Regions from separate parts of the Micromonospora sp. NPDC048842 genome, predicted to be linked through region 1. Evidence: riboswitches for the same ligand, from Rfam matches in the RefSeq annotation. Region 1 holds a riboswitch; the other holds the start of a gene.

Region 1 (5,459 bases):
GCACCCGCGCGCACCTCGATCCGACCGCCAGCGGCGGCGGAGGCGGCCCGGAACCGAATCTCGGTGATGTTGGTCAGGTCCGCCGGAGCGACCGACCACCAGTCGCCGTCCTCGATGAACGCGATGCTCTGGCCGCCACCGGCGGTGTCGGCGCCGGCCTCCCGCTGCACGCCGGGGTCTCCACCGCCGGTGCTCACCGGGGCACGCCCGGTGGCGGTGAAGAACTCGGCCTGCTTCTGCTTCGGCTGGAGGACCTCGATCTGCCGACCGGTCAGGGCACCGGCGCCGCCGGCACCACCCTCGTCGGTGTAGGTCGCCTCGAAGACAGCGAAGACGTTCGCCTCGGCGCCGTGCCCGGAGGCGAGCGACGTCTGGACGGTGCCGGTGCAGCCGGTGTGCTGCTCCAGCGGGTGGGCGTGCTCGTCGTGACCGAGCAGCACCTGAAGCCCCACCCGGTCACAGTCGATCTGCCCGTCCTCGGGGTCGGTCACCTTGATCGAGTAGCGGACCTGGTCGCCCCAGTTGAAGAAGCCGCCGTCCGGTGGGAACTCGATGGAGACCGTCGGGGCGGTGTTGCCCACGGTGACCGGCACATTGGCCACCGCGGTCCGGCCCTTGGGGTTGGTGACGGTGAGCTGGGCGGTGTAGTTGCCCGCCGTGGCGTACGTGTGGGTCGGGTTGGCCTCGGTCGAGGTCTGCCCGTCGCCGAACGTCCAGGCGTAGGTGAGCGTGCCACCGTCCGGGTCCCGGGAACCGGCGCTGGAGAAGGTCACAGTCAACGGCGCCGGACCCGAGGTCGGGTTGGCGGACGCCGCAGCGATCGGGGCGCGGTCACCGGCTGTGTAGTCGATCCGGTAGACGCCCGAGTTGTCGTTGTTGCCGCCGAAGCCGCTGCCCCACTCGATCAGGTACAGCGCCCCGTCCGGGCCGAACTCGAAGTCCATCGGCCGGACCATGCTCATGCCGGTGAGCAGCTGGTTGATGTCCACCAACGACTTGCCGTCGGGGGTCACCTGCATTGTGTACATCTTGTTCTGGTTCCACTCGCCGAGCAGAGCCTTGCCGTCGTAGTACGCCGGCCACTTGCGGTTCGAGTTCAGGTCGGCGTCGTAGCGGTAGACCGGGCCGCCCATCGGGGCGCCGCCGCCACCGATCTCCGGGTAACGCGCGTCACCGGCGTACCCGTAGTCGACTGTCGCCGGAACCACCGGCGGGAGATTGGTCAGGCCAGTGTTGTTCGGCGAGTTGTTCACCGGAGCGGCGCAGTCGAACTTCGGACCGCTCGGGCCGGACGGGAACGTGTAGTCGTTGTACGCCTCGTTCGTGCCCGTGCAGTACGGCCAGCCGTAGTTGCCCGGGGTGACGATGTTCCACTCGACCAGACCGCGGGGGCCCCGGTTCGGGTTGTCCGCGTTGGCGTCCGGTCCGTAGTCCGCGACGTACAGCGTGTTGGTCTTCGGGTCGGTGCCGATCCGGAACGGGTTGCGGAAGCCCATCGCGTAGATCTCGGGACGGGTCTTCTCGGTGCCCGCCGCGAAGAGGTTGCCCGACGGCACGGTGTACGTCCCGTCGTCCTCCGGGTGGATCCGGATCACCTTGCCGCGCAGGTCGTTCGTGTTGGCGGAGCTGCGCTGCGCGTCGTAGTCCTGGCGGCCCGACCGCTCGTCGAGCGGCGAGTACGAGTTCGACTCGAACGGGTTGGTGTTGTCGCCGGTGGCCAGGTACAGGTTGCCGTCGCCGTCGAAGGTCATGCTGCCGCCGGCGTGGCAGCAGGTGTTGCGTTGGGTGTCGACCCGTAGCACCTGCTTCTCGCTGGCCAGGTCGATGGTGTCGCCGGAAACCGTGAACCGGGACAGCAGGTTGCGGGTGACCCCGTCGTTCGGGGCGTAGTACAGGTACACCCAGTTGTTTGTGGCGAAGTCCGGGTCGAGTCGGATGCCGATGAGGCCGTCCTCGTTACCGGTGAAGACGTCCAGGTCGACGGCGGTGACGGTGTTGCCGGTGTCCGGCTTCACGATCTGCACGCGACCGTCGCGCTCGATGTAGAAGACCCGCCCGTCGGGGGCGACGTCCAGCTCCATCGGGTTGCTGGTGTTGCTGTCCAGCGTGACCTTCTCGAAGTTCGAGGTCTTCGAGGCGCCGCAGTCGGCGTTCTCGACGCCGGCCGCGGTGCGGATGCCGCCGAGCAGGTGGGAGAGGAACTCGGGCTCGGCGTACGACTCCCGGGTGTGCCCCAGGCCCGTGTACCAGGATCGGCCACCGTCGTAGTCCTGACACCAGGCGACCGGGTGGTCCGCACCCATCGCGCCGGCACCGGGGGTGTAGCTCTTCTCGTCCAGGCTGGCCAGCACGTGTACGTCCGGCCGGGGGTTGGTCTGGTAGTTGTACCACTCGTCGAACCGGGACCACCGGTCCGGCAGACCGGCAGTGGACGGGTGGGCGTGGTCCTCCACCTTGACGGTGGCCTGCTGGTTCTGCGGGTGGTTGGCGAAGTACGCGCCGACCAGGTCGCCGTACCAGGCCCAGCTGTACTCGGTGTCCGACGCGGCGTGGATGCCAACGTAACCGCCGCCGGCCTTCACGTAGCGCTCGAAGGCGGCCTGCTGGTCGGCGTTGAGCACGTCACCGGTGGTGGAGAGCCAGATCACCGCCTTGTACTTGGCCAGGTTGGCGTCGTTGAATGCGGCGCCGTCCTCGGAGTTGTCAACCGTGAATCCGTTGTCGACGCCGAGCTGCTGGATGGCGGCGACGCCGGTGGGGATGGAGTCGTGCCGGAAGCCGGCGGTCTTGGAGAAGACGAGGACGGAGAAGGGATCGGCCGCTGCCTTTGGCGCCTTCGGCGCCACCTGGCTGACCGGGGCTGCGGCTTTCGCATCCCGTGGGGGAACCTGGGCGGCCGCCTGCGCGGGCGCGCCGAACAGGGTGGTCGAGGCCATGGCCAGGGAGATCAGGGTTGCGGTGATGGGTACGCGGGCACGACGAGAACGGGACACGCCGCCTCCTGTGTCGTAGTGACAGAGCTCGCGGGAGTCGGCTCGCCGAAGGCCGTCCCTGATGGAGCCGGTGGTCACACCCTGCCAGGGTGCCCCCACCGACATTTTGTCGAATCGCTGAACAAATTAATTCGGCTGGCTCGATGTCGGGCAAGATGCGGACGGGTAACGGTTCTGCAACGGGGGGCGACATTCCGAACAGGACCGTATGAAGTGCCCCATTGGATCTCGCTCGTTTTGACGCGGCCCGCCGGCCGGCCACCGCCGACCCCGCGCCTTGGCAGGCCGGCGGATCTGTCGTACGGTGACACGCAAGTAACCCACGGGAGCCCGGTGTACCGGGCTGAGAGGGGGGCTGACAGCCCCCGACCGTTGAACCTGATCCGGGTAATGCCGGCGCAGGGAGGAGCGTTGCCGTGCCGTCCCTGGGGCGTTTGCATCTCATCACCGACACCCGAGAAGGTCGCGACCCACTCGCCGTGGTTCGCGCCGCCCTCACGGTGGCCCACGCCGACCTCGTGGTGCAGGTCCGGGTCGAGGATTCCGCCACCGACCGCGAGGCGTACGACCTGACCCGGCGGGTGTTGGCGCTCTGCGCGTCGTACGGCGCGACCTGCCTGGTCAACGACCGGTTGCACGTGGCGCTGGCGGTTGGCGCCGCCGGAGGCCACGTCGGCGCCGACGACCTGCCGGTCGCCGCCGCCCGCCGGGTGCTCGGCCCCACCGGTGTGCTGGGCGCCACCGCCCGCGCGCCGGGCCCGGCGCGCGAGGCCGTCGCTTCGGGCGCGAGTTACCTGGGCGTCGGGCCGTGTCACACCACCAGCACCAAGACCGGCCTGCCGGATCCCATCGGGCCCGCCGGGGTACGCGCCGTCGTCGACGCCGTCGACGTGCCCGTCATCGCGATCGGCGGAGTGACCGCCGCCCGGGTGGCGGCGCTGCGGGCCGCCGGGGCGTACGGGGTGGCGGTGGTCGGTGCCGTCTCCGCCGCCGCCGACCCGGCACTGGCAACCGCCGAGCTGATCGAGGCCCTGACGTGCTGACCGGCCGGTCCCCGTCACCGCCGTCGAGCGACCGGGTCCGGCCGGACGTGGCGGTGGTGGGGGCGGGGCCGATCGGGCTGGCGATCGCCTGGCGCTGCGCCGCGCGGGGGCTGCGCGTGGTGGTGCACGATCCGGCGCCCGGCTCGGGGGCGTCGGCGGTGGCCGCCGGCATGCTCTCCCCGGTCGCCGAGGCGTACTTCGGCGAGCGGCAGCTGACCGGGTTGCTGCTGGCGTCCGCCGCCCGCTGGCCGGCGTTCGCCGCCGAGTTGACCGAGACGACCGGAGTCGAGATCGGCTACCGGACCGAGGGCACCCTGATGGTCGGGCTCACCGGCGACGACCTGGCCGAGGCGCGCCGGCTGTGGGCGTACCAGCAGGGGTTGGGTCTGCCCGTGACGCCGCTGCGCCCCAGCGAGCTGCGCGACAGCGAACCGGCGCTCGCCCCACGGGTGCGCGGAGGCGCGCTCGCGCCCACCGACCACCAGGTCGACCCCCGGCTGCTGGTGCCGGCGCTGCGCACGGCCGCGCAGCGGGCCGGCGCGGTGCTCGTGCCGCAGCCGGTCCGGTCGCTGTCCGATGTGGACGCCTTGGTCACCGTGGTAGCCGCCGGCTGCGGGGCGGCCGCGCTCACCGGCCTGCCCGTGCGGCCGGTCAAGGGTCAGATCCTCCGGCTCCGCGCGCCCGACGGCGTCGCGCCGGGCTTCCGGCACGTGATCCGGGGGTACGCCGACGGCGAGCACGTCTACCTGGTGCCCCGCGCCGACGGTGAGGTAGTGCTCGGCGCCACTGTCGAGGAGCGCTCGGACGCCACTGTCACCGCCGGTGCCGTGCAACGGCTGCTGCGCGCCGGAGTCGACCTGCTGCCCGAGCTGGCCGAGTACGACCTGGTCGAGGCGGTCGCCGGGCTGCGTCCGGGCACCCCGGACAACGCGCCGATCATCGGGCCGCTGCCGGACCGACCGGACGTCCTGGCCGCCACCGGGCACCACCGGCACGGCATCGTGCTCACCCCGATCACCGCCGACCTGATCGCCGACCTGGTGCTCGGCGGCGTACCCGACCCGCTGCTCGCGCCCTTCCGTGCCGACCGCTTCGGCGGAGCCGCGTTGGCCACGTCGGGCGGAACTGAACAGACGATGGAGGGGGACCTGTGGAGTTGACCGTGAACGGGGCCGGGCGAAGCGTCGCCGCCGGCGCGTCAGTGGCGGACCTGGTCCGCGACGTCGTGGCGCACCCACGCGGGGTGGCGGTCGCTGTCAACGGCGAGGTGGTCCCCCGGACCGGCTGGCCAGACCGAGCGCTGCGCGACGGTGACCGGGTCGAGGTTCTCACCGCGGCGCAGGGCGGGTGAGCGGCGTGGCGTTCGAACTGGGTGGCGAGACCTTCACCTCACGGCTGATCCTCGGCACCGGTGGCGCCGCGA
Region 2 (5,459 bases), on a different contig from region 1:
TCTCGGTCACCACGGCCAGGTAGTCCTCGGCACTCACCGTCATACGTCCTCCGTCGTTCGATTACGGGCCAGCCAGCGAACCGCGAAGTCGACAGCCGCCCGCTGGCGCATCAACCTGCCGGTCCCGGCGCCGACCGGTGCGGTGCGTACCGCCCCGCCGGCTTCCAGGTCCTCGCCCAACGCGGCGAAGTCGTCCGCGTCGAGTCGTACGTCCTGCCACCACACCCATTCCCGACCACCGTCGGCGGTACGCACTGCGGCACCGATGCGCTCCCGAGGCGAGCCGGGGCAGCGGTACTCGGCCAGGTGCAGCGAGGTGCTCACCGAGTGGTCCACGCCGAGCAGCAACACGTCGGCGTCGAGGTCGTAGAGGCGGGCCAGTGGTGAGCCCTCGCCGAGCATGTCCGCCAGGGCGTGCCCGGCCACCACCTGCTCGGCGGCCGGACCGAGCGCGGCGAACGACACGTGCGGATGGGAGCTGCGCAGCGCACCCGGCCAGCCGCGGACCGTCTCGGCGAGCGCACCCATGAACCGGCTCGGGGTGACCGCCGGGTCGAAGCCCGGCATCTCCGAGCGGATCAGCGGCCACCAGCCCGCCGGCACCGGCGGGTTGCGCCACTGCGCGGGGTCGCTGTTGTCGGGCGTGTGGGTGGGCACCACGATCGTGCCGTCCGGGCCGAGCGCGTCGCGCAGGGCGAGCACCACCGCGTGCGGTCCGCCGCTGACGAAGCCCAGCGGACGCAGTGATGCGTGCACCAGCAGCGTCGCGCCGGGGCGTACGCCCAGCACGCGCAGCTGCGCGGCGATCGAGCGACGGCTGCCCGGCCCGCTGGCCTCCGTCGTCACTGTGACTTTCCCTCGCGGACCCGCACGGCTCAGGCCGTCCCGCCGGCTCGCGCCAGGATCGCCTCGGCGAGCGGGGCCGGCGCCGCGTCCGGGATCCAGTGACTCACAGCGGGCAGCTGCACGAAGCGGTAGTCCCCGGTGACGTTCTGCGCGCACGACTCGGCGGCGGTCCGGCCGATTGCGACGTCCCTGTCACTCCAGACGTACGTGGTGGGCACCGCGACCGGGCCGACGCCGGCCAGGTCGGCGCCGGACATCGCCCGGTACCAGTTCAGCGCGGCCGTCAGCGCCCCCGGCTCACGCATCGGGTCGGCGTACCGGTTCACCCGGGACGTGTCGCCCACCCCGCCGAGCAGCTTGCGCAGCGCGGTGGCGTGCCACGCCAGCAGCACCTTCTCCGCCTTGTCGGGCTTGCGGAACAGCGCGATGTACGACGAGCGGGCCTTCTGTTGCGCGTCGGTGCTCAGAGCGTGCGCCATGGCCGCCGGATGCGGTACGGACACCGCGGTCAGCGTGTGAACCCGCTCGGGGTGCCCGGCGGCAACCGCCCAGGCGACGACCGCGCCCCAGTCGTGGCCGACCAGGTGCACGGCGTCCAGCCCGAGCGCGTCGAGCACCGCCACCACGTCGGTGACGAGTTCGGGGATCCGGTAGTCGGCCACCGCCGTCGGCCGGGCGCCGGGTGAGTAACCGCGCTGGTCCAGCGCGTACGTGCGCAGCCCACCCGCGTGCAGCGCCGGCACCACGTCGTCCCACTCGCCGCTGTGCTGAGGGAAACCGTGCAGCAGCAGGACGGGTACGCCGTCCGTCGGACCGCCGACGGTCACCTCGAACGTGAAGCCTCGCGCGTCAACCCGCATGATCGGAAGCGTACCCAGCCGGCGGTCGGCCGGTCGCTCCCGCAGGTCAGGCGGATGCCCTGCTGGGCCCGCGACCCCGGTCGGTGTTAGCGTCAGCGAGACAACTTCATATCCGACAGGGGAGCGCACAGCGCTGAGAGTGCGGGCACGCCCGCAGACCCTCGAACCTGATCTGGGTAATGCCAGCGCAGGGAGTTCGGTCGACCTCCAGCCGCGCCGCAGTCCGGTGCCACCGGACGCGGCGTGCGTCTTCTCCTGGTTCGCACTCACGAACTGGGAGCAACACATGAATTCCACCACCGACACACACCGCTGGCGCACCATCGACATCGTGGTCGCCTCGGTGATCGCTGTCGCGTTCGGCGTCATCTTCTGGGCCTGGGGCCTGGTCTGGAGCGCCACCGAGGGCGCGTTCGCCTTCTTCCCGCCGGCGCAGACGCTGCTCTACGGCGTCTGGCTGATGCCGGCGGTGATCGGTGGGCTGGTGATCCGCAAGCCCGGCGCCGCGCTCTACTGCGAGACCGTGGCCGCGGTCCTGTCCGCGCTGCTGGGCAGCCAGTGGGCCGGCACGGTCATCCCGCAGGGCATCGTGCAGGGCATCGGCGCCGAGCTGGCCTTCGCCGCCTTCCGGTACCGGTCGTTCCGGCTGCCGACCGCTGTGTTCGCGGGCGCGCTGACCGGCCTCAGCGCCGCGCTGTTCGACTTCTTCGTGTGGAACGTCGACTACGCGCTGACCGACTACCGCATCCCGTACGCGCTGCTCACCATCGTCAGCGCCACAGTGATCGCCGGCCTGGGCGGCTGGCTGCTGACGAACGCCCTGGCCAACACCGGAGTCCTGGACCGCTTCCCCGCAGGCCGAAACCGAGCCCTGATCTAACCCCCACCTGATTACGTTGATCAAGAGGTTTGCGTCAGCGGACGGCGATTTCCTGACGCAAACCTCTTGATCAACGGACGAGAGCGCGGACCGGAAGGGGGTTCGGTGGGCGGGGTACTGCTGCGGGGGTTCGGGTGGCGGCACGCTGGGCGGCGCGCCTGGGCCGTTCGCCGGGTTGACCTGCGGGTCGAGGCTGGGGAGCGGGTTTTGCTTCTCGGGCCCTCGGGGGCTGGGAAGAGCACCCTGCTCGCCGCGCTGGCCGGGCTGCTCCCCGAGGACTCCGGCGAGCAGGAGGGCACCGTCGAGATCGACGGGCTCGACCCACGCAAGGGGCGGGAACGGGTCGGCATCGTCTTCCAGGACCCGGAGACCCAACTGGTGATGGCGCGCTGCGGCGACGACGTCGCGTTCGGGCTGGAGAACCGGGGAGTGCCGGCCGACGAGATCTGGCCCCGGGTGGACGAGGCGCTGCACCGGGTCGGCTTCCCGTACTCCCGGGACCGCCACACCGCGGCGCTCTCCGGCGGCGAGCAGCAACGCCTCGCCCTGGCCGGCGCGCTGGCCCTGCGCCCCGCCCTGCTGCTGCTCGACGAGCCGACCGCCAACCTCGACCCGGCCGGGGCTGAGCTGGTCCGACACGCGGTGGCCGGCGCGCTCGACGCCGACACCACGCTGATCCTGGTCGAGCACCGGGTCGCCGAGGCACTGCCGCTCGTCGACCGGGTGGTCGTCCTGGAACCGGGCGGCGGCGTCCGCGCGGACGGCACACCAGAGGCGGTCTTCGCCACCCACGGCGCCGCCCTGGCCGCCGAGGGGGTCTGGGTGCCCGGTCACCCCATCGCGCCCCGGCCGGCCACCGCCGGCCCCGGGGAGCTGTTGCTCACCGCCGACCGGCTCGGCCTGCCGCCCCGGCTGGGCTCCACCGACCTGGCGGTACGCGCCGGTGAGGCACTCGCCGTACGCGGACCGAACGGTGCCGGCAAGTCCACCCTGGCGTTGCTGCTCGGCGGTCTGCTCCGGCCGGGCAGCGGGCGGGTCACCGCGTCCACCGAGTTGGCCGGCGCGGACCACCGCACTCCCCCACACCGGTGGCGGGCGCCCGCGCTGGCCCGACGGATCGGGTCGGTCTTCCAGGATCCGGAGCACCAGTTCGTCACCAGCACGGTCTTCGACGAGCTGGCGCTGGGCCCGCGCCGCACCGGTCAACCCGAGGCGGCCGTCAAGGAGACAGTGGCCGGGCTGCTGGACCGGCTGCGGTTGGCCCGGCTCGCCGCCGCCAACCCGTACACCCTCTCCGGTGGCGAGGCGCGGCGGCTGAGCGTGGCGACCGCCCTGGCCACCGCGCCACGCCTGCTGATCTGCGACGAACCCACCTTCGGCCAGGACCGGCGGACCTGGCGGGAGCTGGTCGACCTCTTCGCCGACCTGCGCGACGCCGGGCACGGCGTGGTCACTGTCACCCACGACGCGGACTTCGTCGCCGCGCTCGCCGACCGCACCGTCACCCTGCACCGGGCCCCGGACGACCACCGATGATCAGCATCGAGCCGGTCGCCGCGCCGGACGCGCCGTTGGCCCGCCGCAACCCGGTGGCGAAGGTCGCCGCCGCACTGGTCTTCTCGTTCACACTGCTGGCGACCCTGGACCCGGTGGCCCCGGGGATCGCCATCGCTCTCGAACTGGCCGTCCTGCCGCTGTTCGGCATCCGCTACCGGGTGCTGGCCCGCCGGGCCTGGCCACTGCTGCTCAGTGCCGCCGGCATCCTGGTCACCCTGGTGCTGTTCGCCGCCGACCGGTCCGGTCGGGTCCTGCTGGACGCGGGACCGGTGTTGGTGAGCACCGGCGTCCTGCTCACCGCGCTCGGCTTGGTGCTGCGGGTGTTCGCGGTGGCCCTGCCCGGTGTGATCGTCTTCGCGACCACCGACCCCACCGACCTGGCCGACGCGTTGATCCAGAACGCGAAGGCGCCGGCCCGCTTCGCGATCGGGGCGCTGGCCGCGTTCCGGCTGGTGCCGCTGCTCGGCCAGGAGTGGCAGATGATCACCATGGCCCGACGCGCGCGGGGCGTCGACGCGGGACGCAACCCGGTGGCGAAGCTGCGGCTGTTCGCCTCCACCGCGTTCGCCCTGCTGGTCGGGGCGATCCGTCGAGGCACCCGGCTGGCCGTGGCGATGGACGCGCGGGGCTTCGACGCCGGCACACCCCGTACCGTCGCCCGGCGGCAGCGCTTCACGGCGGCCGACGGGCTGCTGGTCGCCGGTGCAGCGGCGCTGGCCGGGGCGGCGCTGACGGTCAGCGTGCTGCTCGGCACGTTCCGCCCGCTGCTCGGCTGAGGGCGGCTACGCAGTCACCTGTTCGCGTTCCTGCCGTGACCGGGACACCCGACGTTCCGCTGGCCGCAGCAGATTGACCCGGACGCCTCCCGCGAACGCGACTGGAGCAGCACATGGGACACGGACCGGCTCCCCGCGATGACCACGACCAGACGGCCGCCACCGACGGACTCCCGGCGCTGGACCGCTCCGCCCCGGTCGCCGAGCACTGCCGCGCGTACGGGTCGGGCTGCTACGCCTGGGCGCTGAACCGGTGATCGTCGGACTGAGCCTGGGCCACCGGACAGTACGGGAGGCCGAGCACTGGCTGGCCGAGCACGTACCCCCGCTCGACCTGCCCGACCTGGTGGCCTGCACCCACCTGTCCTGGGCACCGCATCCACACGTGGCCCTGAGCCTGGGCAGCACCTGTCCGACGACCGGCTGGCCGGGCTGCCGGCGAGCCCCGCCGAGCTGAGACAGGCCGCCGACCATGCGGCCATGGAGCACGCCACCCGCCGTTCGGGTCGGGCGGTGCGCTAACCCGGGGTCGACCGTCTG

Evidence for each region. A riboswitch is a leader RNA that binds a small molecule or an ion and turns the genes downstream of it on or off. The one in region 1 is predicted to bind thiamine pyrophosphate.
Region 2: linked by a shared signal. The riboswitch ahead of AB0C19_RS31235 (ECF transporter S component) and the one ahead of thiE (thiamine phosphate synthase) in region 1 are both predicted to bind thiamine pyrophosphate.

What each region holds. Positions count from the first base shown of each region.
Region 1 covers NZ_JBEZGK010000022.1:39,979-45,437, forward strand. The annotation lists gene AB0C19_RS25770 (ThuA domain-containing protein) at 1-2,993, opposite strand, end outside; TPP riboswitch at 3,306-3,415, shown strand; gene thiE (thiamine phosphate synthase) at 3,410-4,036, shown strand; gene thiO (glycine oxidase ThiO) at 4,033-5,196, shown strand; gene thiS (sulfur carrier protein ThiS) at 5,187-5,387, shown strand; gene AB0C19_RS25790 (thiazole synthase) at 5,384-5,459, shown strand, end outside.
Region 2 covers NZ_JBEZGK010000035.1:51,596-57,054, reverse strand. The annotation lists gene AB0C19_RS31250 (SIS domain-containing protein) at 1-43, opposite strand, end outside; gene AB0C19_RS31245 (AAC(3) family N-acetyltransferase) at 40-846, opposite strand; gene AB0C19_RS31240 (alpha/beta fold hydrolase) at 876-1,706, opposite strand; TPP riboswitch at 1,814-1,918, shown strand; gene AB0C19_RS31235 (ECF transporter S component) at 1,993-2,586, shown strand; gene AB0C19_RS31230 (ABC transporter ATP-binding protein) at 2,692-4,122, shown strand; gene AB0C19_RS31225 (energy-coupling factor transporter transmembrane component T) at 4,119-4,919, shown strand; gene AB0C19_RS31220 (hypothetical protein) at 5,033-5,176, shown strand; gene AB0C19_RS31215 (hypothetical protein) at 5,173-5,376, shown strand.